DNA from 4 places in the Beutenbergia cavernae DSM 12333 genome. Region 1 is predicted to be linked to each of the others. Evidence: predicted binding sites of a transcription regulator. Region 1 holds the regulator's gene; each other region holds the start of a gene.

The links. Region 1 encodes LexA, which represses DNA repair genes until DNA is damaged. Its sites were predicted from a motif close to TCGAACANNTGTTCGA; they were not measured.
Region 2: the regulator LexA is predicted to act here: its motif matches at 3,923-3,938, upstream of BCAV_RS11735 (HNH endonuclease signature motif containing protein).
Region 3: the regulator LexA is predicted to act here: its motif matches at 2,524-2,539, upstream of BCAV_RS21850 (HNH endonuclease signature motif containing protein).
Region 4: the regulator LexA is predicted to act here: its motif matches at 3,720-3,735, upstream of BCAV_RS20755 (HNH endonuclease signature motif containing protein).

Annotation. Positions count from the first base shown of each region.
Region 1 covers NC_012669.1:2,721,265-2,726,646, forward strand. Annotated here, with positions in the region: gene BCAV_RS12235 (DUF5302 domain-containing protein) at 28-222, opposite strand; gene nrdR (transcriptional regulator NrdR) at 407-919, opposite strand; gene BCAV_RS12245 (LysM peptidoglycan-binding domain-containing protein) at 1,062-1,412, opposite strand; gene lexA (transcriptional repressor LexA) at 1,646-2,305, shown strand; gene BCAV_RS12255 (L-lactate dehydrogenase) at 2,321-3,298, opposite strand; gene BCAV_RS12260 (ATP-dependent DNA helicase) at 3,310-5,349, opposite strand.
Region 2 covers NC_012669.1:2,612,946-2,618,327, reverse strand. Annotated here, with positions in the region: gene BCAV_RS11755 (cysteine desulfurase) at 1-607, shown strand, start outside; gene BCAV_RS11750 (iron-sulfur cluster assembly scaffold protein) at 604-1,179, shown strand; gene BCAV_RS23415 (metal-sulfur cluster assembly factor) at 1,176-1,607, shown strand; gene BCAV_RS11735 (HNH endonuclease signature motif containing protein) at 2,030-3,892, opposite strand; gene ypfJ (KPN_02809 family neutral zinc metallopeptidase) at 4,066-4,953, opposite strand; gene BCAV_RS11725 (biotin transporter BioY) at 5,151-5,382, shown strand, end outside.
Region 3 covers NC_012669.1:4,152,996-4,158,377, forward strand. Annotated here, with positions in the region: gene BCAV_RS18815 (nucleotidyltransferase domain-containing protein) at 1-558, shown strand, start outside; gene BCAV_RS21850 (HNH endonuclease signature motif containing protein) at 522-2,507, opposite strand; gene BCAV_RS23465 (1-acyl-sn-glycerol-3-phosphate acyltransferase) at 2,981-3,562, shown strand; gene BCAV_RS18835 (CDP-alcohol phosphatidyltransferase family protein) at 3,559-4,338, shown strand; gene BCAV_RS23540 (Hsp20/alpha crystallin family protein) at 4,413-4,961, opposite strand; gene BCAV_RS18845 (pyridoxal phosphate-dependent decarboxylase family protein) at 5,163-5,382, shown strand, end outside.
Region 4 covers NC_012669.1:4,552,315-4,557,696, forward strand. Annotated here, with positions in the region: gene BCAV_RS20730 (aldo/keto reductase) at 1-659, opposite strand, end outside; gene BCAV_RS20735 ((R)-mandelonitrile lyase) at 659-1,084, opposite strand; gene BCAV_RS20740 (helix-turn-helix transcriptional regulator) at 1,084-2,025, opposite strand; gene BCAV_RS20745 (zinc-binding dehydrogenase) at 2,193-3,230, shown strand; gene BCAV_RS20750 (carboxymuconolactone decarboxylase family protein) at 3,275-3,598, shown strand; gene BCAV_RS20755 (HNH endonuclease signature motif containing protein) at 3,752-5,382, shown strand, end outside.

The sequences.
Region 1 (5,382 bases):
GGGCGGGTGGGCGCGACGCCGCCCGGTTCAGCCGGACTTGCGGCGGAACATCCGGCGCCCGCCGGGGCCGTTGACCTCGGAGCCGTGCACGCTCCCGGTGTTCCGTCGGGCCTGCTCCGTCTTGTGCGAGGCGGCGTTCTTGCGCTCCAGCGCCTCCCGGAACTTCTCCTTCGCCTCGCTGGTCGGGTCTGCCTTGTCGTCGGAGTGTGCGTTCTCGCTCATCGCCGTCCCTCGTCTTCCGTAGCGCGCGACACGCGGTGCGCCGCCTAGGTCCAGACTGCCGCCGGAGCCGCTGGTCCGGCCACTCGATATCGCTCCATGGGCATCCGGTCGGCTCCGCCGCCGCCGTCGTTGCCGTGGGTGGCGCCGGCTTCCCCACCGGCGCCACCCACGGCGGCTCGTGGCCTCACACGGACGTCGTGAGGCGGACCGGCGCGTCCGCGGACCCGTCGGCATCGGGGTCGCCCTCGTTCTCACGCTCGGCCCGGAGCGCCGTGATGGCGGCCTCGAAGTCCTCGAGCGAGGAGAACCCGCGGTACACGCTGGCGAACCGCAGATAGGCGACCTCGTCCAGCTCGCGCAGCGGCCCGAGGATCGACAGTCCCACCTCGTGGGCGTCGACCTCGGCGGCGCCGGTCGCGCGGATCGTCTCCTCGACGCGCCGCGCGAGGAGCGCGAGGTCGTCCTCGGAGACCGGCCGTCCCTGGCAGGCCTTGCGCACCCCCGCGACGACCTTCTCCCGCGAGAACGGCTGCGCCACGCCGGACCGCTTCACGACGCTCAGGCTTGTCGTCTCCACCGTCGTGAATCTCCGGCCGCACTCCGGGCACTGCCGTCGACGGCGGATCGAGGAGCCGTCCTCGCTGGTCCTGGAGTCGACGACCCTCGAGTCCGGGTGCCGACAGAAGGGGCAGTGCACGCGGGTCTCCGTCCTTGGCGATCGGTCCTCTCCGCCCGCCCGACGACTCGACGCCGCCTGACGACCGCCGCTCATCCTTTCACAAGATGTAGGCGAACGTCAGACCTGTAACTACTAGATGTGGCCGTCCGACCGCTCGCCCTCAGTCCTGTTCCGGGACGAGGATCGACTGGCCCGCGATCAGGTCGACCGAGTCCAGCTCGTTGATCCGGACGAGCGAGGCGACGACGTCGCGCACGTCCTGATCCGGCGTGGCAACTCGTTCCGCGATCGCCCACAGCGTGTCTCCGGTGGTGACGGTGACCGTCTCGTACGACGGCGGCTCGACCTCGGTGCTCGCGACAGCACGACCCCCGACGGCACCGACACCCGCGGCCAGCACGAGCGCCGCCACGACCAGGACTCGGCGCCCCCGCGCCGTGAGGCGCACGTGGCCACCATCCGACACAGGGGCGGACGCCCGCCCCGGGGCTGCGACGGCGATCGTCGTCATCTCGGCCACATCCTCTCGAACTGTTGTCCGTCCGACGTCTGTTCGATACGCTAGTCCACGTCCGAACAGATGTCCACACGCAGGTATCCGTTCGGTCCGACACGCGGGTCGAACACCTGTCGCACATTTCACGGTCCTGCACCTAGGCTGACCGTCGAACGGTGCGACAGGAGCAGCAGATCACCGCCCTCCGACATCGGTCGGGCGGGGCAGAGTCAAGGACGGAGCGGGACGTGAACCCTGAGACGAGGGCCGACGGCGCGAAGCCGCTCTCGGCGCGGCAGCGACGCGTGCTCGAGACGATCCGCGCGAGCGTCGAGGAGCGGGGCTACCCGCCGAGCATGCGGGAGATCGGCGAGGCCGTGGGCCTCAACAGCCCGTCGAGCGTCATGCACCAGCTGACCGTGCTCGAGCGGAAGGGGTACCTGCGCCGCGATCCGCGCCGTCCGCGGGCCATGGAGATCGTCAGCCCGGACGACCAGGCACGCGAGGAACGGCCCTACGACGTGCCCACGACGCCGCCTTCGTACGTCCCGCTCGTCGGCCGGATCGCCGCCGGCGGGCCGATCCTCGCGGAGCAGGTCGTCGAGGACGTGTTCCCGCTCCCCCGCCAGCTCGTCGGCGACGGGGACCTGTTCCTGCTCAAGGTGGTCGGCGACTCGATGATCGAGGCAGCGATCTGCGACGGCGACTGGGTGGTCGTCCGTCAGCAGCCCGTCGCCGAGAACGGCGAGATCGTCGCGGCGATGATCGACGGTGAGGCGACCGTCAAGACGCTGAAGCAGTCCGCCGACGAGGTGTGGCTGCTCCCGGCCAATGCGAGCTACGCGCCGATCCCGGGGAACGACGCACAGATCCTCGGCCGCGTCGTGAGCGTGCTGCGCAGCGTCTGACCGCGCAGTCAGGCCTCAGAATCCGAGCGACCGCGCCACCGACCTGATGTGGTCGGCGCTCGCCCGAAGGCCGGCGATCTCGGCGTCGTCCATCGGCACGAGCAGGCGCTGCACGGCGCCGCCGCGGTCGACGACCGTCGGGACCGACATGCACACGTCGCTGATCCCGACGTAGTCGTCGATCCGCGTGGAGACCGGCAGCACACGGTGCTCGCCCCGCAGGATCGCCTCGATGATGCGGGTGGCGGCCAGCGCGACGGCGTAGTTCGTGGCGCCCTTGCCCTCGATGATCCGGTACGCGGACGTGATGACCTCGTGGGTGATCCGCTCGCGCACGCCCACGTCGAACAGCGGCTGCCTGCCGTGCCCCGGCCACTCGAGCAGCGGGACGCCGCCGATGCTCGCCGAGCTCCAGATCGGGATCTCCGAGTCTCCGTGCTCGCCCAGGATGTACGCGTGCACGTTCTGCACCGCGACCCCGCACTCCTGGGCCACCAGGTAGCGCATCCGCGAGCTGTCCAGCACCGTGCCGGAGCCGAAGAGCTGCTGCGTGGGTAGCCCCGTGACGGCCTGAGCGGCGTACGTGACGACGTCGACCGGGTTGGTCACCATGACGTGGATCGCGTCCGGAGTCATGGCGACGAGGCGCGGCATCACCTCGCGGACGAGCCCGACGGTGCGCTCGGCCAGGTCCATGCGGCTCTGTCCCGGGTGCTGCTTCGCGCCGGCCGTGAACACCACCACGTCGGCCCCGCGGCAGATCTCCAGGTCGTCGCTGCCCTCGATCGTGCCCTGCGGCATGAACTCGATGCCGTGCCCGATGTCGAGCGCCTCGGCCTCGACCTTCTTCCGGTTGATGTCGTACAGCACGACGTGCCGGGCTGCCCCTCGCATGAGGGCCGCGTAGGCGAGGGTCGCGCCGACCGAGCCGGCGCCGACGACGGCGAGCGTCGAGACGCTGCGGGACGAGGACGGGGTCGGGTCGGCGCTCATGCCTCGCAAGCCTAGGAGTCGGACCCCAGTCGGACGAGTGCAGCGCGCGCCACGGCCGGGTCGGTGGTGGGCCACATGGGCGGCAGCGAGCGCGAGAGGAACTCGCCGTACCGCGCCGTGGCCAGGCGGGAGTCGAGGATCGCGACGACGCCCCGATCTGTGGTCCGCCGCAGCAGGCGTCCCGCGCCCTGCGCGAGCAACAGAGCGGCGTGCGTGGCGGCGACGGTCATGAAGGGGTTGCCGCCGCGCGCCGCGACGACCTCCATGCGGGCGGCGCCCACCGGGTCGTCCGGCCGCGGGAACGGGATGCGGTCGATCGTCACGAGACGACACGAGTCGCCGGGCACGTCCACGCCCTGCCAGAGGGACAGCGTGCCGAACAGGCTCGTGGCCTCCTCCTCGGCGAACCGGCGCACCAGCGTCGGCAGCACGTCCTCGCCCTGGCACAGGACGTCCAGCCCGGTGCGGTCCCGGATCTCCTGCGCCGCGACCTCCGCCGCGCGCCGCGACGAGAAGAGACCGAGCGTGCGCCCCCCGGCTGCCTGGACGAGCTCGGCGAGCTCGGCGAGCATCTCCTGGCTCGGTCCGTCCGAACCCGGCCGTGGGAGGTGCCGAGCGACGTACCTGATGCCCTGCCGGGCGTAGTCGAACGGGCTGGCGACCCGCTCGGCGCGGTAGGCCCCGGTCGCCAGGCCGAGCGACGAGGCGACGGGGGCGAAGGACCCGCCGAGCTCGAGCGTGGCGGACGTGAGCACAGCCGCCCGGTCGGCCACGAGATGCGTCGCCACGAGCCCCGCGACGTCCAGCGGCGCGACCCGCAGGCGACTGGCGCCGTCGCGGCCGCGTTCGCACCAGAGCACGTCGCGTCGCTGCGCCACGGCGTCCGACAGCAGCCGGTCGGCGATCTCCACGAGCACCAGGAGCGCGCTGCGCGCCATCACGAGCGCCCCGGCGCCGTCCGTCGACCCCGGGGGGTTCGGCCCGAGGGCGCTCATTCCTTCGTGCGCCGCGGCTCGGAGCGTCGTCACCGTCCCGACCAGCGACTCCGGGAGACCGTCCGGCAGGCGCCCCTCCGGCACGAGCCCGAGCCCGGTCCGCAGAGCCTGTGCGGCGTCGTCCAGACCGGCGAGGGCGGCACCCGCGTGCCGCCGGGCGATACGGGCAGCGCGCTCGACGGCGGGCGCCGACAGCTCGACCGTCGCCTGGGCGGTGACGCGGTCCGCGAGCTCGTGCGCCTCGTCGACGACGAGGCCGTCGTGCTCCGGCAGCACGCCCGGCGAGCCACCGGCGGCGATCCCGAGCATCGCGTGGTTGGTCACGACGACGTCGGCGCTGCGCGAGGCGCGCCGCGCCGCCTCGGGGAAGCACTCGGCGAGCATCGGGCACTTCTGCCCGAGACACTCCATCGCCGTCACCGACACCTGCCGCCAGGCTCGTTCGCCCACACCCGGCACGAGGTCGTCGCGGTCGCCGGTGGTGGTCTCCTCCGCCCACTCGCGCAGCCGGACGACCTCCTCGCCCAGCGTCTCGAACTCGCCGACCTCCGCCGAACGCCGCGGGTGGTCGGCACCGCCGTCCAGCGAGAAGAGCCCAGGCTCGTCCTCGGCCGGGTACCCGCCGGTGACCTTGTGCCGGCACACGTAGTTGTGCCAGCCCTTGAGCAGGGCGACGGCCGGCGGCCGCGGGAGGCTGGCCTCGAGGACGCCGCGCGCGAGGGGCAGGTCTTTCGTGAGGATCTGCCGCTGCAGGGCGAGCGTCGCCGTCGAGACGATGATCCGCTCGTCGGACGTCACCGCCCGCACGATGGCGGGAACGAGGTACGCCAGCGACTTCCCGGTACCGGTCCCCGCCTGCACGAGGAGCGGGACGCCGTCGTCGAACGCGTGCGCCACGGCGAGCGCCATCTCGTGCTGCCCGGCGCGGCGCGTTCCGCCCATCCGCGCGACGACCTCGTCGAGCAGCGCGTCGACGTCCAGGGCCTCGCGGGGGGTGCGGGCAGCCTCCTCGTCGGCGTCGTCCGCCGTGGTCGCGGTCGGCTGCTGGAGGGTCACCGCGTCATCGTACGGAGCCCGCGACGCCACCGG
Region 2 (5,382 bases), 110 kb from region 1:
GCGCGCCCTCGGCGTGGACTTCGCCGTCTTCTCGGGCCACAAGATGCTCGGCCCCACGGGGATCGGTGCGCTGTACGGGCGGCGTGAGCTGCTCGAGGCGATGCCGCCGTTCCTCACCGGGGGTTCGATGGTCGAGGTCGTGACGATGACCGAGACCACGTACCTGCCGCCGCCGCAGAGGTTCGAGGCGGGCACGCAGATGGTGGCCGAGGCTGTGGGTCTCCGGGCCGCCGCCCAGTACCTGGCGGACCTGGGCATGGCGCAGGTCGCCGAGCACGAGCGCGCTCTGACCCAGCGGCTCCTGAGCGGGATCGCTGGCATCGACGGTGTGCGGGTGCTCGGTCCGACGGACGCCGCGGATCGGCTCGCCGTGGTGTCGTTCGCCGTCGACGGCGTGCACCCGCACGACGTCGGTCAGGTGCTCGACGACGCCGGGATCGCCGTGCGGGTGGGTCACCACTGCGCGCAACCGATCCATCGCCGACTCGGGGTGGTCGCGTCCGCCCGGGCCTCGGCGAGCGTCTACACCACTCAAGACGAGGTCGACGCGTTCCTCGAGGCGCTGCGCGGCGTACGCTCGTTCTTCGAGGTGGGAGTGCCGTCATGAGTTCGCTCGAGCAGCTGTACCAGCAGGTGATCCTCGACCACGCCCGCGAGCGGCATGCGTACGGTCTGCGCGAGGGGGCGGCGGGGGAGTCGTTCCAGGTCAACCCGACATGCGGCGACGAGGTTCGCCTGCGGGTGCACATCGACTTCGGGTCGGCGGGCGACGGTGGCATCGGCGGAGCTGACAGCTTCGGCGGTGCTGGTGGCGGCGACGTCGGCAGTGGTGTCCTCACCGGTGCGGGGGCCAGCGGCCGTGAGGTGAGCGCCCGACCTCGGATCTCCGGCGTGAGCTGGGAGGGCCACGGCTGTTCGATCTCGCAGGCGTCGATCTCGGTGATGTCGGACCTCGTCACGGGCACCGACGTCCTGACGGCGGACGCGTTCGCCGAATCGTTCCGCGCGCTGATGCACCACCGCGGCGAGCCGCTCGGCGACTCCCGCGACGAGGAGCTCGGCGATGCGGCGGCGTTCGTCGGCGTAGCGAAGTACCCAGCGCGTGTGAAGTGCGCGCTGCTCGGCTGGATGGCCCTGCGCGACGCTCTCGCGCACGCACTCGTGAAGGAGGAGTCATGACGGATCAGGTCACGGATCAGGTCGCAGAGACGCCCACCTCGGCCCCGTCCGCCTCGGCGGCGGGCGCTGCGGAGTCCACCGGCGCACCCGCCGCGGACGCCGGGACGACCGTCGGCGCGGCGCCGAACGTCGCCGACGTCGAGGAAGCGCTGCGCGACGTCATCGACCCCGAGCTCGGTATCAACGTCGTCGACCTCGGATTGGTCTACGGAGTCGTCATCGACGGCAACAACGAGGCGGTCATCGACATGACGCTCACGTCGGCGGCCTGCCCGCTGACCGACGTCATCGAGGACCAGGCCGCCCAGGCGCTCGAGGGCCTCGTCGCCGGGCAGCGCATCAACTGGGTCTGGATGCCACCGTGGGGACCGGACAAGATCACCGCCTCCGGCCGCGAGCAGCTCCGGGCGATCGGCTTCAACGTCTGACCATTCGGGCGATCGGCTCAAACGTCTAGCGCTCGCGCGATCGGCTCAACGTCTGACCCTTCGGGCGATCGGCTTCAACGTCTGACCCTTCGGGGTGATCTGCTTCAACGTCTGACCCTTCGGGGTGATCTGCTTCAACGTCTGCCCCTTCGGGCTGATCCGCTTCAACGTCTGGAGCTCGCGCGATCGGCTCAACGTCTGGCGCTCGCACGCGTCGGTCGTCGCTCGAGTCTTCCCGTCGCTCAGGTGGCCGGGGGTCGGTAGTTCTAGCTCGGCCTCGCCCGGCGACCGCACATTGGTCAGCGCAGCTCGTCGTCCCGAGCTCGCGCGACGACGCCGACCCGCGGTCGTCGTCGCTCGCCACCCATGAACGCGACGTGGCCCAACGTCTCCAGAGGCTTGGCCTCGAGTGCCGCAGTGCGTCACCACGGCGGCGGCTCGTCCGAGTTCCACAGCCCTGGTGCCGCCGCCGGAGGTGACGTGAGTCCGCCCGGCGGAGAAGCCCCGGACAAGTCGGCTTCTGGTCTCCGCGGTGGATCCGATCCGAGTGGCTCCGCCGAACCAGAAGCTGACCGATCCTGCCGTTCCGGCACAACGTTCTCGACCACGGCGGAAGGCGCCGCCACCGTAGGTCGCATCGCGGGCACGAGGAGGTCGTCCTGGAGGCGGGTGCTGGTGCCTAGGGTGGAGCCGTCGCGCCGTCGAAAGTGGTGGCCGCCGGGTATGACGTCGATGCCGAGGTGACGTCGGTGGACCTCGTGGTGGTGGAAGACGCACAGCGTGATCGCGTTCTCGAGCGAGGTCGCGCCTCCGTGCGAGTACCAGATCCGGTGGTGCACCTCGCACCAGGAGGCACGGATCGAGCAACCGGGCCAGCGGCAGTGCCGGTCCCGCGCCAGGGCCGCTCGCCGCAGCTCCCTGGTGTACGAGCGTTGTGTCTGCCCGACGTCGAGAGGGACGCCGTCCGCGTCGAGCACGATCCGGGTCATCTCGCAGTCGCACGCGAGCGTCTCCAGGACGCCGAACGGGACGAGTGTGCCGTCCTCCAGCTCGGCGAGCGGGACCTCGTCCGCTGAGCCGGAGCCGCGGGAGCCGGATCGCACGCCAGGTGCCGCGCCCACGGCGACGTCGCCCACGGCGACGTCGCCCACGGCCTCGCCGCCCACGGCCTCGCCGCCCACGGCCTCGCCGCCCATGGCAACGTCGCCCACGGTCGGATCGCCCGCGGCCTCGCCTGCGCAGGTGGACGTCGGACGGCGGCGCAAGAGCAGCCACGTGTCATACGGGACGAGCAGGTTGAGGTGAGGCCGAACCTGCGCCCCCGGCTTCTCGGTCCCGGACGCCAGGACCCGCCCGGCGAGGTCGACAAGGGCGTCCGCGCGCCGCTGATCCGGGGTGCGCAGGTCCGACGCTGCGGGTGCGGGCGTCAGTGCTTCGAGAGCGGTTCGCAGTGTCGCGCCGGCAAGCGGGTCCAGGAGGCCTTCGATCCGGGTGCCCCGGTTCCCGCCCGTGATCCGGAGGAACCGGCGGGCACGCACGCTCTCCGCGTCGCGGTCCGCCTGATCGGCGTCGATCCGCCCCGCCCACGCTTGTGCCTTCTTCCGGAACGTCGGCACGTCGGTCTGCACCGCCGTCGGCAGGAGCTCGCTCTCCCCGCCCGACGCCAGCCGTTCCTTCACAGCAGGCGACGCCTCCGCGAGGAGGGACGTCAGGACGTCCGCGTGCCCGAGACTCACCTCACCCGTGGCAACGGCCTCCGCCGTCCCGGGCAGGGCGTCAAGCCCGTCGGCGAGCGTCGCCTCCCGACGCGCCGCACCGCGCCCCTGCCCGGACGTGCGGGCCCGCCAGCCGGCGAAGTCACGGTCGCCGTCGACCGCCCACCGCCCTTCCTCGCGGATGACGCCCAGCACGTGGCCACGGTTCACGCGGATGAGAGCCTCTGCGCGGTCGAGCACCGCGACCGCCTCGCGGAGAGCAGCTTCCTCGGCGACTTCTCGGCCGGAGCGGACGTCGCTGACCGCGACGCCGAGCGCCTCGACGGCGAGGAGCACCGCGCGGGCGTTCGACACGACGTCCGGATCGCCCGTCGACGTCGACGCCGACGCCGACGCCGCCGAACCGGACGGGTCGGCGGAGCTCGGGGAGCCCGAGGAACGAAGAACGCCCGAGCCGCGCGGTGACGTCATCCGCGCCGGAGCGACAGCGTGCAGGGCGCGCGAGGAACGCGGCCCGTTCGCCGGGGAGGCAGCGGTACGCAGCACATCCGGCACCACCTCTGCACTCATCTGCTGCCACCTCCTCGCCCGTCGACCGGTTCGAACATCTGTTGCCATAATAGGTGGAGCCTCCGACATCCCGCCGAGGGCAGCCGCCGCCTGTGGACAACGGCGATGCGCCAGAACCCGAGCATGGACGAGCCACCCAGGAGACCCCAGGAGGGCCCGCCGGGCTCAGCGACTCAGAGCTGCGAGCCCGACACGGCGAACGTGTCGCACGCCGCCAACGACCCCTGGTCGTACCCCACACCGAACCACCGCTGCCGCGACTCGCTCGACCCGTGCGTCCACGCCTCCGGGTTCACCGCGCCGCCCGCCGCCGACTGGATGCGATCGTCGCCGACGGCGGCCGCCGCGGAGAGCGCGTCGGCGATCTGCTGGCGGGTGGGAGGCTCGAGGAACGTGACGCCGGAGTCGTCCCGGGTGGTCGCCGCTCCGCGCACCCACATCCCGGCGTAGCAGTCGGCCTGCAGCTCCAGGCGGACGCCGTCGGACGTCGGGCCGGTGCCGGAGCGGTCGATCGAGTCCATCGTGCCGAGCCGGTTCTGGATGTGGTGACCGAACTCGTGCGCGACGACGTACATCTGCGCGAGCGACCCGTTGCTCGCCCCGAACCGGGACGTCAGCTGGTCGAAGAACGCCACGTCGAGGTACACGGTCGCATCGGGCGGGCAGTAGAACGGACCGGTGGCGCTCGACGCCGCGCCGCACGCCGTCGTCGTCTGCGCGGTGAACAGCTCGAAGGGCGGCTGGTCGTAGGCCACGCCGCCCTGGGTGGGCAGCTGCGCCTCCCAGTAGGCGTCCAGCGACAACGCCGTCGCCTGCATCCGGCACTCCACGTTCTCGTTCGCGTCGGCGCCCGTTCGGCAGTCCTCCAGGGACGTCGGCTCGTCGCCGGCCACGGGCTCGCCGCCGTCGCCGGGAGCGAGGCCGCCCAGGTCGAACCCGAACACGAGCCCGAGCACCACGACGAGGAGGCCGCCGACCCCGCCGCCGATGGCCGCTCCGCGCCCGCGCCCGCCCCGGCGCACGCGCGAGCCGGAGACGTTCGCGTTCTCGTTGAAGGTCATCGCGCTCCAGGTGGTGGGCCGGCTCTCATCGTAGGAACCCTCGCGCGCGTGCGCCCGGCGGCGCGGCCGCGCGTGCCAGGCGTTGGAGGGTCTCCACGAACATCGCGGCCCGAATCGGTGAGCGCTGCGCGTGCTCGCGCGACCCGAACGGCCCTACGGTGGCGACGTCCGCCGTCGTCGCCCGTGGAGGAGCACACGTGACCACCGAGAACTTCGCCCAGCCCCAGCGCCTCGTGCTCGGGGACCTGCTCCCGGCGAGCCGCGTCCGCGACGCCGCCCTGGTGCTCGCCGGGACTGGCGTCGTCGCCGCGCTCGCGCAGGTGGCGATCCCGCTGCCGTTCACGCCGGTGCCGCTGACGCTCGGCACGTTCGGCGCACTCGTCGTCGGCGCGGCGCTCGGCCCTGCCCGTGCGGCGGCCTCGCTCGCCC
Region 3 (5,382 bases), 1.4 Mb from region 1:
CGCAGCTCCCTGCAGGTGGACATCGCGTTCTGGGCGGACGGCGACTTCGGCGCGAAGGGGCCGAGCTGGCGCCTGCTCTTCGGCACGGCCGGGCCGCCGGTCGACCCGCGCCCGGCGGACCCGGAGTCCCTCGTCGGAACGGGCTGGCTCTACGCGTTGCACGCCCGCGCGAGCATCGCCCGCGGACGGGTGATTCAGGCGGCGTACATGCTCGACGGCGTCCGCGACCAGGTCGTGTCGCTCGCCTGCGCGCGGCTTGATTTGCCGTTCGTCCAGGCCCGCGGGGCGGACGATCTGCCCGCCGAGCTGCGCGCCGCCGTCGCCGACACGATGCCGCGCTCGATCGAGCGTCCCGAGCTCGAGCGAGCGTTCGCCGTCGTCGCGCGACTCCTTCTGGACGAGGCGGCGCACGTGGACGAGCTTCTCGCCGAGCGCCTGGCCGAGCCGGCGGGATCCTCGCAGGGCTCGAATGACGGGCCGCGTCCGACGCTGCGACTGACCCGCGGCGACCTTCTGGCGGCCTACTGGCGCCGCGGTGGCAGCGGAGGCCGGTGGTAGGCGTTGCGCAGCGGCCCGCCGCGCCCGGATCCGCGGCCCGTTCCGGCGTCGGGCCGCCGGAACCACGGCAGGCCGGAGCGCATGACGATGCTCCAGTGGCCCTCGTGGACGAGGTGGTGGTGGTACGGACAGAGCAGGACGGCGTTGTCGAGGCTCGTCGCGCCGTCGTTCCACCACGGGACGACGTGATGCCCTTCGCACCAGGTGGCGGGGATGTGACAGCCGGGGAACGCGCAGCCGCCGTCCCTGGCGATCAGTGCCTTGCGCACGTGGGTGCGGAACAGCCGCTTCGTACGGCCGACGTCGAGGACGGCGCCGCTCGAACTGAGCACGATCGGCGTGATTCCGGCGTCGCATGCGAGGCGGCGCACCGCGTGCACCGGAACCGGGCCGGTGTACGGCAGCTGAGCCGACCCGAGTCCGGACCGGAGCACGTCGAGATCGACGGTGACCATGACCTGGGTGGGGAGCCCGCCCGTCTCGGGGAGGTCCGCCGACCGGAGCGCGGCACCGCACGCGGCGAAGAGTGCATCGAGGCGCCGTCGGGCGACGGGACGGCGGTCCGGCTCGGGCCGCTCCGTCGCGATCGCCACCGTTCGCGCCGACTTACCACTCGGCTCGTTCGCCGCCACGGCCGCGGCCGCGGAGTCGGCGGCTCCCGCTGACCCGTCGGCGTCGCCGCTACCTCCGGCCACGACGTCGCCCAGGGCTGCCGACCCCGCAGCTGACCCCACGCCGTCGAGCGCCTCGGAATCAGCCCCGACCGAACTGGACGATGACCTGGCACCGTCGGGCACCTTGGATGCCGCACCGGCCGAACCTGCAGCCGACCCGCCGTCGTCGGCCTGTGCGACGCCGGTGCCTGGCAGCGCCCCGCCGCGCGGGTTCGTGCCCGTGGCGAAGACGGTCTCGAGGAGCTCCCGGCCGACGTCGTCGGTGAGGATGCGGATCTGCGTGAGTCCGTGCCGGCGTCCGTCGAAGAAGACGCCTTGGCGTGCTGACAGCTCGGCCTCCGACGGCGCGGGACCGTCCTGGTCGACCAGGTGGACGCAGCGATCGACGAGGCGGTGGACGTCGTCGGCATCGAGCTGCCGTGCAGCATCGGTGAGGATCGCCTCGACCTCGGCGATCTCCGCATCCGGATCCGGATCCCGGTCTGCCGTGTCGTCGGCGTTCGTGCTCGCGGGGCTTTGCTCGGACACGGCCGCGGTGCCGGTGCCGCGAGCTGCGGCCCGGATCGCCCGGTCGACCTGGCGCATGCCGCGCAGGATGTGCCGGACGGCGTCGGGGTCGCCGCTGCCCTCGGCGACGAGTCCAGCGACGCCAGGGAACCGCACCGGCAGCTCAGCGCCAGTGATGGTGACGCGTGGGAGCAGATCCGCGGCGGCAGCCACCCGACGGCGCGCTTCTGCACCTGAGAGCCGCAGGCCGACTCGCAGGGCGTCGGCCGCCGACCGATACGCCGGGCGACGCCGTCGCGAACGACCTCTCGTGCCGGGCTCCGACCACCCGCACGCGAGGTCCGGCACGCTCGTCGCGCGCCCGGTGGCGCCCGTGTCAGTGCAGTCGCGGCGGTGAGCACTCGTGACGCTCTGTGACGCCTCGGCTCCCGTTCCGGCGCCGAGCCGGGCGTCCGCTCCGAACGTGAGCGGACCGTCCTCCACGCCGAGCGCAAAGCTCGCCCCGCCCTCGACCTCACGCTCGTGCGCCTCGGCAACGGCGTGCGCCGCCACGAGCTGCACGTGCCCGAGTGCGCGGGCGAGGTCCTCGACGGCAGCCGCAGCAGCGAGCGCAGCCGCCAAGCCACCACCGGACGATGCGATCAGTTCTGCCGCGCACGCGACGGACGACTGCGCCCTTCCGAGCGTTGCCTGCAGGCCCCCGCCGGCACCCGCATCCGGCACCACGCGTTCCCGCGCGGCGCCTCGGGGGTCGTCGATCTCGGCCATACGTCATTCTCACCGCTCGAACACCCGTTCGCAAGTCTGATGACGCCTCTTCTTGCATTCTGGACAAGAATCCACAGGATTTCTCAGACACGCTCGTGAAGTTGTTCTGGGGACAACTCGTCAAAGTGCCGACGAGGCAGGCAGAGGTGGGGGTGGGCACGGCACGGCCAGTAGAGCTGGGGCGGGCCAGACGGACGGCCCGGCCCGGGCCGGCCAGATCACAGAGCCAACGGGCAGGCCACGCCTCCCACTCGCCCATCAATGAGAGCCCGGAGAACACCAGCAGAACACGAAGCTCGCCGAAATCCGATGAGCGACCCCGCGCCGTCGTCGTCCTCGATATCCGACCAGCCCCGCCCCGTACATCCCCAGCGCCTGAAGCCCACCCTGAGAACACCCCGCGACAACAAACCCCGGAAACCGAACGAAGAACCCCGAAACCCCGAGCCCCAACCACCACCTACGATCAGGAGGTGAGAATCCGCCGCGCGATCGCCCGCGCCTTCTGGGCCGTGAGTCGCTGGCGCCTCCGCACCGAGGGCCCGCCGACCGGCCCGAGCATCCTGCTCGGCGTCCCGCACACGTCCAACTGGGACTTCGTGCTCATGCTCGCGATCGCCTGGGAGGCGGGCATCCACGTCCGCTGGCTCGGCAAGAGCTCGCTCTTTCGCGGCCCGGCGGGACCCGTGATGCGCGCCCTGGGGGGCATCCCCGTCGACCGCGGCGACCCGAGCCGCGTGGTGCGCGACGTCGTCGCCCGGGTCCACGCGGGCGAGACGTTCTCGCTGGTCGTCACACCCGAGGGCACCCGCGGCGCCGGCACCTACTGGAAGTCCGGCTTCTACCGCATCGCCCGCGAGACCGGCCTGCCCGTCACACTGGGCTACGTGGATCGCACCACGATGACCAGCGGCCTCGGCCCGACGATCGTGCTCACCGGCGACGTCCGCGCCGACATGGACGTCATCCGCGCCTTCTACGCCGACAAGTCCGGCATCGTCCCCTCTCGTCGCACCGAGCCCCGCCTGCGCGACGAGGACCAGCCCGAGCCGTGAGCCCCGCCCGCGTCGCGGCCGCGGGAACGCTGGCGCTCGGGCTCGCTGCCGCACTCGCCGTCGTCGTGCTGACCGCCGACGACGCCGCAGCGCACGTGCGCACGACGGCCGTCGTTCTCGCTGTCATGGCTGCGGCCGTCCCGGCGTCGACCCTCCTGGCGCGCCGGCCGCCGACGGTGGGCCCGGCCGACGGCGTCACGCTCGCTCGCGCGGTCGGCGCCGCGGCGTGCGCCGCTCTCGTCGTCATCGGTCTCGTCGTCATCGCTCCCGCCAGCGCTGGCGCCGGCGACGACGGCCCGACCGGCAGCTCGGCCGGCGCCACCGACGTCCGCACGTGGGTCTTGCTCGGCATCGCGGCCCCGGCGCTCGCCCTCGACGCCGTCGACGGCGTGGTCGCGCGGCGCACCGGCACCGCGTCTGCCGCGGGCGGGCGGCTGGACGTCGACGCCGACGCCGTCCTGCTCATCGTGCTGTCCGTGGCGGCGGCCACGGTCGTCGGCTCCTGGGCGCTCGTGATCGGCCTCGCCTACCCCGCGTTCCTCGCGGTCGGCCTGCTGCGCCCCGCCTGGCGGCACGCGCTCCGGCCCGATCCCGACCGCCGCACCATCGCGGCACTGCAGGCGGTGGCGCTCGCCGTCGTCCTCGTCCCGGCCGTCCCGCGGCCCGTGGCGTCGATCGTCGCGGCCCTCGCCTCGGGCCTGCTGCTGGCCTCCTTCGCTCGGGACGCCGTCGCGCTCGACCACGCCCATCGAGCGGGCGACGTGGCGCCCGCCTGAGAACGCGCGAACGGCGGGCCCGCCGAAGCGAACCCGCCGTCCGTGCGATGCGGCGCCGTCTCCGACGCAGCGGCTCAGCCCTGCGTGGACTCCTCGGCCTCGACGGCGTCAGCGCTCCCCGCCTCAGCGGCGCCGGCAGGCTCGGCCTCGACGGCGTCGACGACCGGCGCACCGGTCGCCCCGGTCGTGACGGCGATCTGCCGCGGCTCCGTGCCCGCGTAGGCGCCGGCGACCCGCACCGAGAGCACGCCCGCGTCGTACGACGCCGAGACGTCGTCGGCGCTGACGCTCGCCGGGAGGCGGAACGAGCGCTCGAACGTCCCGTAGCGGAACTCACGCACGGTGCGCCCCTCGGCGCCGCGCACGTCGCGACGCTCGCCGCGCACCACGAGGCGCCCGTTGGTGACCTCGACGGTCACGTCCTGCTCGGCGTCGACACCCGGGAGCTCGAGACGCACGACGGCGTCCGCGCCCTCCCGGTACGTCTCCGCGGCCGGCCGGTAGCCGGCCGGGCTCCCCGAGGGGCGCAGCGCGCCGGGTCCGAAGCTGCGGGCGATGAGACCGTCGAACTCCGTGAACGGGTCGCGGCGCGTCCAGACGGTCCTGGTGGGAAGAGTGGTCATGGTGATGCTCCTCGTCGGTCGTGTGCGGTCGTCCAGCCGATCGCAGCTATCCGGCCCAACGTGAGCCGACCCGACTCAATTCCGGTGCACGCTCACGGCGAACACGTCCATCCCGCGACCGTCGCCGCCCCGCGGTCTACCGTGACGGGTGGGTCCGGACCCTCGGTCGGGGGACCCGCACGGCACGAAGGAGTGACCGGCATGGACGCACGCGAGAGGGCGCTGTCGCGGGCCCACGATCACGCCGTGGACTGGCTCGCGTCGCTCGGGTCCCGTCGCGTTCCGCCGCGGGCGACGACGGACGAGGTCGCCACGGCTCTCGGCCGCGATCTCCCGGACGGTCCCACCGACCCGGCCGACGTCGTCGACCTCCTCGCCGCGGCCAGCGACCCAGGTCTCACGGCGATGCCCTCGGGCCGCT
Region 4 (5,382 bases), 1.8 Mb from region 1:
AAGCTCGTCGAGGTGTCGACGGTGCCGGTGAGGAAGCCTTTGCCGAGCGGGCTGAACGGCACGAGGCCGATGCCGAGCTCGGCCAGGGTCGGCAGGACCTCGGGCTCCGGGTCACGGGTCCAGAGCGAGTACTCGCTCTGGACCGCCGTCACGGGATGGACGGCGTGGGCGCGGCGGATCGTGCCCGCTCCGGCCTCGGACAGCCCGAGGTGGCGCACCTTGCCCGCGGCCACGAGCTCCCCGACGGTGCCGGCGACGTCCTCGATCGGGACGTCCGGGTCCACGCGGTGCTGGTAGAAGAGGTCGATGACGTCGGTGCGGAGCCGCCGCAGCGACTCGTCGGCGACCTTCCGGATCTGGTCCGGCCGGCTGTCGGTCCCCGCCATCCGGCCGTCCACGATGTGCCAGCCGAACTTCGTGGCGATCACGACGTCGTCGCGCACCGGCTCGAGAGCCTCGCCGACGAGCTCCTCGTTGACGTACGGGCCGTACACCTCGGCGGTGTCGAAGAACGTCACACCGCGTTCGACGGCGCCGCGCAGGACGCCGATCATGGCCGCCCGATCGCCGGGGTTGGGTCCGTAGCTCTGGGACATGCCCATGCAGCCGAGGCCGATCGCCGAGACCTGGAGGCCCTGGCCGAGGGTGCGTACGTGCATCAGGACTCCTGCTCGTCGGTCCGCGCGGGACGGCGGTACTCGTCGTCGGTCACGTGCTCGAGCCACGTGGTGGTCGCGGCCGGATCCTCGGCCAGGTCGAGCATCGCGAGGTGCTCCATGAAGTCGTCGGGCGTGGCGCCGTGCCAGTGCTCCTCCCCCGGCGGGGTGTAGACGGTCTGGCCTGCGGCGACCTCGATCACCTCGCCGCCGCGCGACTGCACGAGCGCGACGCCTTGGGTGACGTGCAGGGTCTGCCCGTGCGCATGCGAGTGCCAGGCCGTCCGCGCGCCAGGGGCGAACCTGACTGTCGCGACCGTCATCCGCTGGCCCGGCTCGCGTGGGCCCGCGATGGGGTCGAGCCAGACGTCGCCGGTGAAACGCTCCGGCGGGTTCTTGGCCGTGGCGGGCTTCGGGAGCTTCTCCATCAGTCGTCCTCTCGGGTGCCGCGCGACGCCTGGCCGATCGGTGCCGCGCCGCGCTCCGCGGGCGGGGCGAGCGTGGTCGCGGCCCAGGACGCGAGCAGCTTGAGGCCGTCCTCGGACGCCGATCCCGGCGCCGCCGTGTACACGTTCATCTGCAGGCCGGTGTCCGCCGGCAATTCGAGCGCCTCGTAGTCGAGCTCCAGCCGCCCGACGGCGGGATGGTGGAAGACCTTGGTGCCCGTGCGGTGGTACCTCACGTCGTGCGAGGCCCACATGGTGCGGAAGTCCTCGCTGCGCGTGGAGAGCTCGCCCACCAGGCTGGTCAGTCCCTTGTCGTACGGGTTCCTGCCGGCCTCGGCGCGGAGGATCGCGACGGCGTCGTGAGCGATCCGCCTCGAGCGATCCCCCCAGAACCGCTCGGCTGCCTCGGGGTCGAGGAAATGGAAGCGCGCGGTGTTCATGGGCTGGCCACCGGCCTGCGCGGGCGAGGAGTACATCGGCGCGTACAACGCCCGGCCCAGGAGGTTGGCGCCGAGGACGTCGAGCCGCCCGTTGCGCACGAACGCCGGCACGCCCTCCATCGCGTCGAGGATGCGCTGCACGGCCGGACGCAGCGTGCCCGACGGCGTCCGGCGCGCCCGGGAGCGGGCGGCCCCGGAGGTGTTCGCCGCCCGTGCGAGGTCGAACAGGTGGCCGCGTTCGGCATCGTCGAGCTGGAGCGCCTCCGCCAACGCCTCGAGCACGGACTCCGAGACGCCGCCGAGGTTCCCTCTCTCGAGACGCGTGTAGTAGTCGACGCTCACGCCGGCGAGCATCGCCACCTCCTCGCGCCGCAGCCCCGGCACGCGCCGGTTGCCGCCGTAGGCGGGGAGACCGGCCCGGTCAGGGGTGAGCCGCGCACGCCGGGAGGCGAGGAACTCGCGGGTCGCCGCTTTCAGGTCCATGCCTCGACGGTACGTCCGCATCCGCCGGGCCGGCAGGTACTGGCAGTACCCGGAACGGCAGGGACTCCCTCGGGCCGAGGAGGCACGGTGGACTGGGTCGCAGCGGCCCGACGGCGCCCAGGCGCACCAGGTGCGACCACCACCTCTCGCTGTGAAGGGACACCACCATGCGAGCCACCTACATGTACGGCGCCGGCGACGTGCGCGTGATCGACGTGCCGGACCCGATCGTCCAGCAGCCGACCGACGCCGTCGTGCGGGTCGTCCTGGCCTGCGTCTGCGGGTCGGACCTGCATCCGTACCACTCCATGCCCGCCACGCCGGAGGGCCATTCGATGGGGCACGAGTTCCTCGGCGTCGTCGAGGACGTCGGCTCCGACGTGACGACGGTCGCCGTCGGGGACCTGGTCATCGCGCCGTTCGCGTGGTCGGACAACACGTGCGACTTCTGCCGCGAGGGCCTGCACACCTCGTGCCGGCACGGCGGGTTCTGGAACGCCAACGGCGTCGGGGGCGGGCAGGCCGAGGCGGTACGGGTGCCGCTCGCCGACGGCACCCTCGTCGCGGCGCCCGTCGGTGAGGACTCGCCGCTCCTGCCGTCGCTCCTCACGCTCTCCGACGTGTACGGCACCGGCTTCCACGCCGCTCTCCGCGCGGGCGTGAACCAGCGGACCACCGTCACGGTGATCGGCGACGGCGCCGTCGGGCTCATGGCCGTGCTCTCCGCCCGGCAGCTCGGCGCCGAGCAGATCATCCTCATGGGCCGGCACCCTGCCCGCACCGATCTGGGCGTCGAGCTGGGCGCCACCGACGTGGTCGCCGAGCGCGGCGCGGAGGGCATCGCGAGGGTGCGCGAGCTCACCGGCGGCGACGGCGCCCACGCGGTGCTCGAGGCCGTGGGGCACATGCCGGCCTACGAGCAGGCGGTCGGCGTCGTGCGCCCCGGCGGCGTCATCAGCCGCGTGGGCGTGCCGCAGTACTCCTCGGCGCCGGTCGGGTTCGGGAGCCTGTTCGGCCCGAACGTCACGCTGACCGGCGGACCCGCCCCGGCCCGGGCGTACATCGAGCGCCTCATGCCCGCCGTCCTCGACGGCACCGTCGACCCGGGCCGGGTGTTCGACAGCACCGTCGCCCTCGACGACGTGGCCGACGGCTACCGGGCGATGGACGCCCGCACCTCGCTCAAGGTGCTCGTCCGCCCCTGACCCGCCCGACGCCGTCGTCCGCCAACGATCCCTGGAGAGACACGATGACCGATCCCACGCAGCAGAGCGCAGCCCAGCGACTCGTCGGCGACATCGCCCCGAAGCTGGCCGCCCTGACCGACGACGTGCTGTTCGGCGAGGTGTGGTCGCGGCCGGAGCTCGCCCGCCGCGACCGCAGCCTCGTGACCGTCGCCGCCCTCGTCACCAACGGCAGCACCGAGCAGCTCCGGAGCCACCTCGCGCTGGCGCGGGAGAACGGGCTGACTGAAGGCGAGCTCATCGAGGCGATCACCCACCTCGCGTTCTACGCCGGGTGGCCGCGGGCGATGTCCGCCGTCGGCGTCGCGCGGGAGGTCTTCGCCGCCTGACCTCTCGTGCCCGGGGTGGGGCGACTCTTCGTCGGTTGTCCCCAGATCACGCTTTTCCGTGAATTGGGCGCATTGTCCACAGAATGCGCGGGCTAGATCTTCTCGTTTGCAGCCTGCTCTTGTGTACATGTGTTCGACATGAGATGCTGGGGCATGACCTCAGGCGCCGCGTTCGAGCCGCCGGACGAAGCCGCGTCCATGGCGCGCGGGGCCACCGGTGCGGTGCGGGAGGTCTCTGCGGAAACGACCGCCCTGATCTCGCGAGTGCGAGGAATGGCGGGCTCGTTCGATGCCGACCGGAACGGGTGGGACGTCGAGACGGCGTTGGATGCCGCGGCTGTGGTCGAGGATCTCGCCCGGACGGTGTCGCATCTGCAGCTCGTCGCGGCTCATGCGGTGGCGACGTCGCACGAGCGCCCGGCGGCGGATCCCGGAGCGTGCCGACTGGATGGCAACGACGGCGCGCCGCTCTCGTTCGGCGCCTCGGCCCACCTGTCGCTCGTCCGTCCGAGCGACGACGCCACCGGCGCCGCGGGCCCCGCGCGGGAGACGCCGGCGCGGCGTCAGCGGTCGCCCTACCGGCGGGCGGCCGACGGGTTGCGGGTGCGGTTGCGTCTGTCGCAGGCGGAGGCGCGGCGGCGGGTCGTCACGGCGCGGGATGTCCTCGGGTCCCGGACGATGTCGGGGGTGCCGTTGGCACCGGAGTTCCCGCTCGTCGGCGAGCTGCTCGCCGACGGCGCCGGAGACCGGGACGCCGTCCGGCACATCCTGCACGGCATGCACGACATCGGCCGGGCGGTCCGCCACCGGCACCGGACCGACGTCCACCGCGCGTCCGCGGACGCCGACCAGCCCGGCAACGACGGCTCATCCGAGGCCCTGGCCCGTCGTGAACAGGCCGACGCGACAGCTGCCGAGGAGGTCACCGAGGCCGAGCGCATCCTGACCACCGCCGCCCGCGAGGTGGACGCCGACAGCGTCCGCCGCCTCGTCGACCGTGTCGTGCACCTCGTCGACCAGGACGGCGCACCGCCGAGCGAGGCCGAGCTGTCCGCCCTCCAGGGCGTGTTCTGGATGGGCCGCCGCCACGGCCTGCACCAGGTGCGGCTCTGCGTCGACGACGTCGGGCGCGAGATGCTCGAGACCATCTTCGCCACCGCCACCAACCCCCGCACCTACGCCAACCACGGCTGCGACAACACGACCGACGCCGACCCGGGCGCCGAACGCGGGGCCGTAGTGCCCACGCCCGGCTCGGCATCCGCAGCCGACGTGACGCCGGTGGAGCGGCGCCCCGTCGCTCGCCTCCGGCTCGACGCACTCCTCGCCGCATGCGGCGCCGCGCTGCGCGCCAGGGCCCTGCCCGACACCGGCGGACTCCCCACCCAGGTCATGGTCACCATCGCCCTGAACGACCTCCGCGCCGGCATCGGCTCCGCCGAGCTCCCCTACACCGGCCCGGTCCCAGCACGCGACGCCCGCCGCCTCGCCTGCGACGCCGACGTCATCCCCATCGTGCTCGGCAGCGCCGGACAGATCCTCGACGTCGGACGCTCGAAACGGCTCTTCCCCGCCCACCACCGCAAAGCCCTCACCGCCCGCGACGGCGGCTGCGCGTTCCCCGGCTGCCACATCCCCGCCCCCTGGTGCGAGGGGCACCACGTCACCCCCTGGTGGAAGGGCGGAACCACCCGCATCGACCACGCCACCCTGCTCTGCGCCTACCACCACCACCTCATCCACGCCGGCCGCTGGACCGTGCAGATGCGCAACGGCACACCGCA